DNA from 2 places in the Labrys sp. F242 genome. Region 2 is predicted to be linked to the other one. Evidence: predicted binding sites of a transcription regulator. Region 2 holds the regulator's gene; the other holds the start of a gene.
What was found. The regulator LexA, encoded in region 2, represses DNA repair genes until DNA is damaged. The targets are predictions, from matches to a motif close to TGTTCNNNNTGTGTTCNG.
Positions count from the first base shown of each region.

Region 1: a site for LexA is predicted at 1,659-1,676, ahead of ssb (single-stranded DNA-binding protein). Genes of this name have one in related genera too.

Region 1 covers NZ_JBVASG010000001.1:1,643,166-1,647,375, forward strand. The annotation lists gene ACZYTC_RS07625 (hypothetical protein) at 1-700, shown strand, start outside; gene ACZYTC_RS07630 (hypothetical protein) at 964-1,404, opposite strand; gene ssb (single-stranded DNA-binding protein) at 1,824-2,315, shown strand; gene ACZYTC_RS07640 (MarC family protein) at 2,455-3,090, opposite strand; gene ACZYTC_RS07645 (lysine--tRNA ligase) at 3,247-4,210, shown strand, end outside.
Region 2 covers NZ_JBVASG010000001.1:2,305,978-2,310,187, forward strand. The annotation lists gene moaC (cyclic pyranopterin monophosphate synthase MoaC) at 1-217, shown strand, start outside; gene ACZYTC_RS10880 (molybdopterin molybdotransferase MoeA) at 214-1,434, shown strand; gene lexA (transcriptional repressor LexA) at 1,547-2,263, shown strand; gene ACZYTC_RS10890 (pentapeptide repeat-containing protein) at 2,290-2,973, shown strand; gene ACZYTC_RS10895 (TOBE domain-containing protein) at 3,078-3,284, opposite strand; gene ACZYTC_RS10900 (ComEC/Rec2 family competence protein) at 3,314-4,210, opposite strand, start outside.

The sequences.
Region 1 (4,210 bases), 660 kb from region 2:
TGAGGTCACCGTCGAGACGCCGTTGGGTCCGGTCAAGCTCGGAAGCCTGAGCTACGGCGTCGGCATGACCGGCGCGGTCAAGGATGCCTCCTATGGCATTGACATCAAATATGATGGCTTGGCGTTGCCGCAGTCCCCGGCCATTCCGGGTTGGGTGGCTCCGCTGGTTCCGGGCGAGGGCAATATCGACGTGAAGTTCGAGGGCGTCGACCTCGAGGCCATCGCCAAGCTGGCGATCGAGAATTTCGATGCGAGCAAGGATCCGCCGATCCCCAACGAACTGACGCCGCAATTCCTGGCTCTCTTCATGGCCGGACAGCCGCATGTGACCCTGGCGCCCAGCACCTTCACCGCCCCGGCCGGAGCGGTGAGCGCGGAAGGCAAGATGAGCGTCATGCCGAGCCAGAAGGGCAAGGTGACGATTTCGGCCACCAATCTCGACCAGATCATTGCGGCCGTGAACAACGCCCAGGTTCCCAACAAGGAATCGGCCCTGATGGGCATCGCCCTGATCAAGGGGCTGGCCAAGACCGGTGCTGACGGCAAGGCCGTCTGGGACGTCGACTTCGACGCGGCAACCAAGGCCGTGAGCGTCAATGGCCAGGTGCTCAGCGCCGGCAACGGCGGTGGAGCCGCACCTGGTGCCGGCGGCGGTGACGAAGGCGGCGACGATGAAGGCGAGGGCGACAACGCTCAATAAGGAGCGATTGTCGATCCCAAGGTCGATGCAATGAATGGGGGCAGGCGCGAGCCTGCCCCTTTCGTTTGGAACCAACGGCTTTTCGCCAACGAGACGGAATCGCCTGGACTTGTAGAGACGTGCCGGAACGCAGCGTTGGGACAAGCGTTAGCATGTGAACACGCTTTGCTCGCGGCCAACGCCAAAGGGAGAGATCGAGAGCCAAAGAAAAACCCCCGCGGATCGCTCCACGGGGGTGATGATTTCGGCCTCGAAGGAAAGGCTTAGTCGGCCTTGGCTTCACCAGCCGCTTCGGCCGAAGCCGGCTGCTGGGTCGGTTCGGCGGCGCGCGCATTGTGCATCGGGCGGATCGTCTGGAAGGAGGCGCGCTCCTGAACTGCCGGACGGCCGGTCAGGCTGACGACGTCACGGCGGATCGAGGCGATCAACTCGCGGATGGAGCCGCTGTCGCCGTCGGGACGATATTCCTCGCCGAGCACGTCCAGCTTGGCGCAGAGCTCGACGGCGTTCTTGGCGGGGGCGCGGGAGATCGAATTGGCGATGGAGCGCAGCTCGGAGACCAGTTCGTCGCGCAGCCCCTTCTGGTCATCCGCATCGATGATCGGGGAAGCGAGCATGCCGCGCAAAGCGGCGCGCCGCAAACCCAGAGCCGCTACCGTGTTGGCTCCGTCGGTCGCTTCGCGCTGTTGTCCTGGTCCTGCCATTTTGCTGCCCTCGTATGGAACTAAGAATGAGTGTGCGGCTCCCCTGCACGCCCAATGTGGCGAAAGAGCGATGACGGAAAGCGCGGTTCTGATTTTCGACCTGCTTGTTGGGCAAGTTATCGGGCAAAGGCAAGGTTTTCTTGGCCAGATGGCGCAGATTCCCACATGATTCGAGGCGGAACGACAGACTGCGGTGTGGTGTGGTCTTTGGGGCGGTTTGGTAAGCGGATCGTTAAGGCGGGTGCTTGCATTCCGCGAACAAATGTGGAACAAAACTAATTGTGCACGAAGCCAATTCCCTTGCAGGCGTGGCGCCGGGAGCATGCTAGAGCAGAAATGATGGAGGCGCCTTTCGGGGGGCCATGGGGCGTGCAGGGCGGTTCGGCCGGCACGCTGTGAAGCGAAGGAAGGAAGCCTCGATGTCGGGCTCGGTGAACAAGGTCATTCTGGTCGGTAATCTCGGCCGCGATCCTGAAGTGCGGCGGCTCAATTCGGGCGAGCCGGTCGTCAACCTCCGTATCGCCACGACGGAAAGCTGGCGCGACAAGGCCACCGGCGAACGCAAGGAGAAGACCGAGTGGCACAGCGTGGTCATCTTCAACGAGGGGCTGGCACGCATCGCCGAGCAATATCTGAAGAAGGGTGCCAAGGTTTACCTCGAGGGCCAGCTGCAGACCCGCAAATACAATGACGCTTCGGGCGTGGAAAAATATTCCACCGAGATCGTGCTGCAGCGCTATCGCGGTGAAATGACACTGCTGGACTCGCGCGGCGGCGGTGGGCAGGGTGAGGGCGCCCGGGACTATCAGGGCAATGATTTCGGCTCGTCGAGCCCGATGGAGCGCCGTCCGGCACCGGCCGGTTCGAGCAAGTTCTCCTCGGCCGACATGGACGACGACATCCCGTTCTGACGTCGGAACAGACCTGTCGACAAGGTGCCTGAAGCGCCGGTCACGTCTCGTGGCCGGCGTCTTGCTTTTTGTGCGCGATCGAAGGCTCGATCATCGCCCTGCCGAGACGGAGAAATGGTGTCGAACGCAGTGCGGGCCCTTATCCGGTCACGATCGCCCTGACGCCATCGACGATGAACTGCACCGCCAGGGCCGACAGGACGATGCCGAGAAGTCGGGTCAGCACGACATTGCCGGTGATCCCCAGAAGCTTGTTGATCACGCCGGCAAGGCGGAAGGAGACGTAGCAGCAGGCCGTCACGAAGGCGATGACGAGGAACAGGGATGCGAATTTGGCCGGCTCGCCATGGGTCTGGGCCGATAGCAACATGACGGCCGTGATGGCGCCGGGACCGGCAATCAAAGGGATGGCGAGCGGGAAGGCAGCGACATTGGAGATGAAGTCCTTGGTGATGGCGGTCTCCGCAGTCTCGTTCTTACGCATGGTGGAGCGGTCGAACACCATTTCATAGGCGATGGCGAAGAGCAGCAGGCCGCCGGCGATACGGAAGGCCGGCGTGGTGATGCCGAGCAGCCTGAGAAAGGGTTCCCCGGCGATGGCAAAGAAGGCGAGCACGCCGAAGCCGATCACGCTGGCGCGCCAGCCGACCGAGTGCTGCTGCTCCTTGTTCATGCCGCGGGTGACGCCCAGGAAGATCGGGCCGAGGCCGGGCGGGTCGACCACCACCAGCAAAGTGACGAGAGCGGCGGTCAGATAGTCCAGAATCGACGTCATCACGCCCCTCGACCGATCATTTGCACGCGCCAAGATTGACGCTGCGGCCCAGCCTGAATATGGCTGTGCCTTCCGCTTGCGGTCGAGAAAAATCAAGCCGCTTCGCACTCCGCTTGGCTTCCCATCCACAAGCAGCAGAAAGAAATCGGATCGAACATGTCAAATCTCTATCCGGCCGAGCTCGTCGCGGCCGCCAATGTCTCTGCCGCCTGGCCATTCGAGGAGGCGAGGAAGCTCGTTGCCCGTCTGCAGAAGCGCGCCGGCGACAAAAAAGAGATCCTGTTCGAGACCGGCTACGGTCCCTCGGGCCTGCCGCATATCGGCACCTTCGGCGAGGTCGCGCGTACCACCATGGTGCGCAATGCGTTTCGCCTGCTGACGGAAGATCGTATCCCGACCCGGCTGATTTGCTTCTCCGACGATATGGATGGCATGCGCAAGATCCCGGACAATGTGCCGGATCCCGAAGCGCTCAAGCCTTATTTGCAGATGCCGCTGACCCGTGTTCCCAATCCGTTTGGCGGCACCTACAAGAGCTTCGGCGATCATAACAACGCCATGCTCCGCCGGTTCCTCGATACGTTCGGGTTCGATTACGAATTCGCCAGCGCGACGGAATACTACACATCCGGCAAGCTCGATGCCGTGCTGCTGAAGGCCGCCGAAAAGTACGACGAGATCATGGCCGTCATGCTGCCGACCCTCGGCGAGGAGCGGCAGGCGACCTATTCGCCGTTCCTGCCGATCTCTCCGAGCAGCGGGCGGGTGCTCTATGTGCCTCTCAAGGACGTGAATGCCAAGGCAGGGACCATCACCTTCACCGACGAGGACGGTGTCGACAAGACGCTACCGGTCACCGGCGGCAAGGTGAAGCTGCAATGGAAGCCGGATTTCGGCGCGCGCTGGGCGGCGCTGGATGTCGACTTCGAGATGTTCGGCAAGGACCACCAGACCAACGCGCCTGTTTATGACGCCATTTGCGAGATCCTCGGCGGCACGGCCCCGGAGCACTATGTCTACGAACTCTTCCTCGACCAGCACGGTCAGAAGATCTCGAAGTCGAAGGGCAACGGCCTGACCATCGACGAATGGTTGACCTATGCCACGCCGGAGAGCCTGG
Region 2 (4,210 bases):
CGATACCGCTCTGCCGGGTCTGACCGTGCGGGCGACGGCCAAGGTTGCCGGCCAGACCGGCGTGGAGATGGAAGCGCTTACCGCAGTCTCCGTGGCCTGCCTGACCATCTATGACATGGTCAAGGCCGTCGATCGGGGCATGCGCATCGAGGCGATCAGGCTCGTGGAGAAATCCGGCGGCAAATCCGGCGATTGGCATGCGGAGGAAAATCGATGAGCCTGCTTCCCGTCGCGGACGCGCTGGCCAAGGTGGTTGCCGGGGTAGCCCCGCTTCCAACCGAAACAATATCGCTGCATGCCACGCGCGGACGTGTTCTCGCTTCCGCCATCACGGCGCTGAGGACCCAGCCCGGCTTCAACGCCTCGGCCATGGACGGCTATGCGGTGCGAGCGGCAGATGCCAAGGAAGGTGCTAGCCTCGAATTGATCGGAGAATCGGCGGCGGGGCACGGCTATGCCGGACGAGTTGGCGAAAACCAGGCCGTTCGCATCTTCACGGGTGCGCCCGTGCCGGATGGCGCCGACACAGTGGTGATCCAGGAGCACACGAGCCGCGAGGGCAATCGCGTCATCGTGGAGGCGGCGGCCAGGCTCGGCCAGCATATCCGGGCCCGTGGCCTGGACTTTGCCGAAGGACGGGAGGCTTTGACATCAGGCACCGTCATCGGTCCCCGCGACATAGCGCTTGCCGCGGCCATGAATCATCCTGCCCTGCCGGTCCGCCGCCGCCCCAAAGTCGCTATTCTCGCGACCGGCGATGAATTGGTACTGCCCGGTCAAGCCATCGGCGAGAATCAGATCGTCGCCTCCAACAATTTCGCCATTCGGGCACTGGTCGAGGCCGAGGGGGGCGAAGTACTCGACCTCGGCATCGCCAGCGACGACTTCCCGGCCCTGGAAGCGGCCATTCGGCGGGCTCGTACCGAGAAGGCGGATGTGCTCGTCACCATCGGCGGTGCTTCGGTCGGCGATCACGATCTGATCCAGACCGCGCTCACCCGCGAAGGCATGCAGCTCGGCTTCTGGAAGATCGCCATGCGCCCGGGCAAGCCCCTGCTGCACGGGCGGCTTGGCTCAATGCATATCCTCGGCCTGCCCGGCAATCCGGTATCCTCGGTGGTCTGCGGCGTCCTCTTCCTGGTACCCCTGTTGCGTACGTTGCTGGGGCGGGCCGATGCGGGTCTGTCCCGCCGCAAGGCCGTCTTCGCCAACGCCTGGCCAGCCAACGACGTTCGTGAAGACTATATCCGTGCCCGCTTCGTGCTTGACGATACGTCAGACATCCTCAAGGTAGAACCGCTGGCGCTGCAGGATTCGTCGCTGGTGAGTGTGATGCAGCATGCCGACTGTCTGGTTGTCCGGCCGCCCTTTGCGCCGGAAGCAAAACCAGGCGATATCTGCGAGATCATCGATCTTCGTGCGGCCGGCTATTGACGCTACCCTTAACCTGAACTTCACAGTTGCAGAACACAGTAGGAACATGTAGCACTGTTCTTGTTTTGTTTACACCTTCACCGTGATTCGCGGCCGCCACGACGGGAAAGCCATGCTGACCAAGAAACAACACGAATTGCTTCGGTTCATTCATGAGCGCCTGAAGGAACAGGGCGTGCCCCCCTCCTTCGATGAAATGAAGGAGGCGCTGGACCTGCGCTCCAAGTCCGGCATCCACCGCCTGATCATGGCTCTGGAGGAGCGCGGCTTCATCCGGCGCCTGCCAAACCGGGCGCGCGCGCTCGAAGTGGTACGCCTGCCCGAATCCGCCGTGCCAGGCGGCCTGTCGCTGGCCTCTTCGCAGCGGGGCTTCCGCCCCAACGTGATCGAGGGCAATCTCGGCAAGGTCCGCCCCGTCAGGCCGGAAATGGACGAGGATGTCGGCCGGCCGGTTCTGGTCCCGGTGATGGGACGCATCGCCGCCGGTACGCCGGTCTCCGCCATCCAGACCAAGAGCCACACCATCAGCGTTACGCCGGAAATGCTGTCCTCAGGTGATCATTTCGCCCTGGAGGTGCGCGGTGATTCAATGATCGAGGCTGGTATCTTCGACAATGACACCGTGCTGATCCGCCGCCAGGACCATGCCGATACCGGCGATATCGTGGTAGCCCTGATCGACGATGAGGAAGCCACGCTGAAGCGCTTGCGCAAGCGCGGCGCCTCCATTGCGCTGGAGGCGGCCAATCCGGCTTACGAAACCCGTATTTTTGGCCCGGACAGGGTACAGATCCAGGGTAAATTGGTGGGCCTGTTCCGCCGATATTGAGAGCATGCGAATTTGGTTCGCTTGCAATGACTGGCCTTCATACAGTCAGCGGCCACGCTTTGGAACGCCGTGACGTCGAGCGGTTGCTCAAGGAGCGCGCGCCGTATTGCCTTGTCGATTGTGAACTGGAGGAATGCGATCTTTCGCGTCTCGACCTGTCCCACTGGTCGTTCGAGCGTTGCATTCTCAAAAATGCCAAGCTGGTCGGCGCCAAGCTCGCGAATACACTATGGCGCAATTGCAAGGCGGGCGGTGCCGATTTCCGTGGTACCGACCTCGAAGATGCTGCATTCCGTACGGGTGACTACAGCAATGCCAGCTTTCGACGCGCCAAAGCGGCCTCGACGGTTTTTACCGGCTGCAAACTGACAGGCGCGGATCTCTCGGAAATCGCCGCATTCGGGCTCGTTTTCGAGGAGGTCTTGCTTATGTCGGCGAAACTGCCGGCCTTTTCCTTTCGCAAGTCCACGCTACGCCGCCTCGACTTCACCCAGGCCGATCTGCGCCAATGCGATTTCCGCGATGTCATCTTCGAAGAGTGCAGCCTGCGCGATGCCAATCTGGTCGATGCCCGTTTTGAAGGAGCGGATCTACGCAGTGCCGATCTCGGCGGCTTGAAGCTTGGTGACGCCCGTTATTTCAAGGGCGCCACGATCTCGAAAAACCAGGCCGGCCAATTGCTAGCCGAGCTAGGCTTGCGGATCGCCTGAAGAAGGTCTGGAGTTCGCAGGCAAATCCGCTTGATGGTCGGGTAGCCTCCGGGTGTCTTCGAACTACCATCTGTCCGAAGACCCGGCCTGGCTGACAGCGCCGATCAGTCGACCGCGATCATGACGTCGGAGGCCTTGATCACGGCATAGGCGTTCTGGCCGGGCTTGAGCTGGAGATCATCGACGGCCTCATTGGTGATCGAAGCGGTGATGATGGTACCATTGACCTCGAGCTGGATATGGGAGGTAGTCTGCCCCTTCGTCACGCTCTTGATCGTGCCCTTGATCTGGTTGCGGGCGCTGATTTTCATGGTCCGTCCTTTCTGGTGAGAATCTCGCGTCAGTTATCGGTTTCGGCGGTGACGCTGTCCATAGGCCTATCCGTCGCTGGGACTTGTACTGCCGCCTGGGGCAGAGGCTTCGGCGGCACAATCACCCGGCTCGGTACCCATGGACGGGACGCTTGGGGATGGCGGGCCATGACGAGACGCCAGCGCGGGCTGATATCGCCGCTCGCAGACGGCTCTACATAAAGTGCTATCGAGCCGACCGCGCGAATCAATTCCCGGTCCATCACAACTCCAGCGGTGGCACAGCGAGCACCGATCGGAACCGGTCCCGCCAGGACGCTGACGCGTCCACAGTCCTCCTCGGCGGCGTTACTGGTCTTGTCGAGCATGAAGATCCCGCCTCCTTCGATGGGCGCGGAACACCCTTCTCTGTCACATAGGCGCTGTGCCGCGAGGGTTGGATCCTCCGGCTTGCGCCGATCGCCCATGGCCAGCAGCCATTGCTGAACCGTAAAAGCATCGGATCGCTGCGCCAGCACGGTCAGTTGATCGCCCTTGCGAACGAGGGCCGCGTAGCCGTTTGCGCCGAACAGAGCTACTGGCAGCGGCGCTGTCGCGGCCAGGGCAATGCCCCCGCCCAAGGGCAATAGGGCCAGCAGAGCAAGACGCGTGCGCAGAATGGTCAGCAGGACCAGCGTCAGAGCGAACAATCCGAGCGCCGCGGCGGAGAACTGCGGCAGCACGAGATCGGAGCCAGGCCAGGTCGCAACCGAACGAGCCACCTGCATGAACAACCCGACAGCCCAGCCCATCGCCTGCCAAAATGGAGCGCCATAGCCAAACGGCTCGGCGACCACGGCCAGCATGGCGAGCGGCATGATCAGGAAGGAGACGATCGGCGTCGCGACAAGGTTCGAGGCCAGCGACTGCAGCGTGATACGATGGAA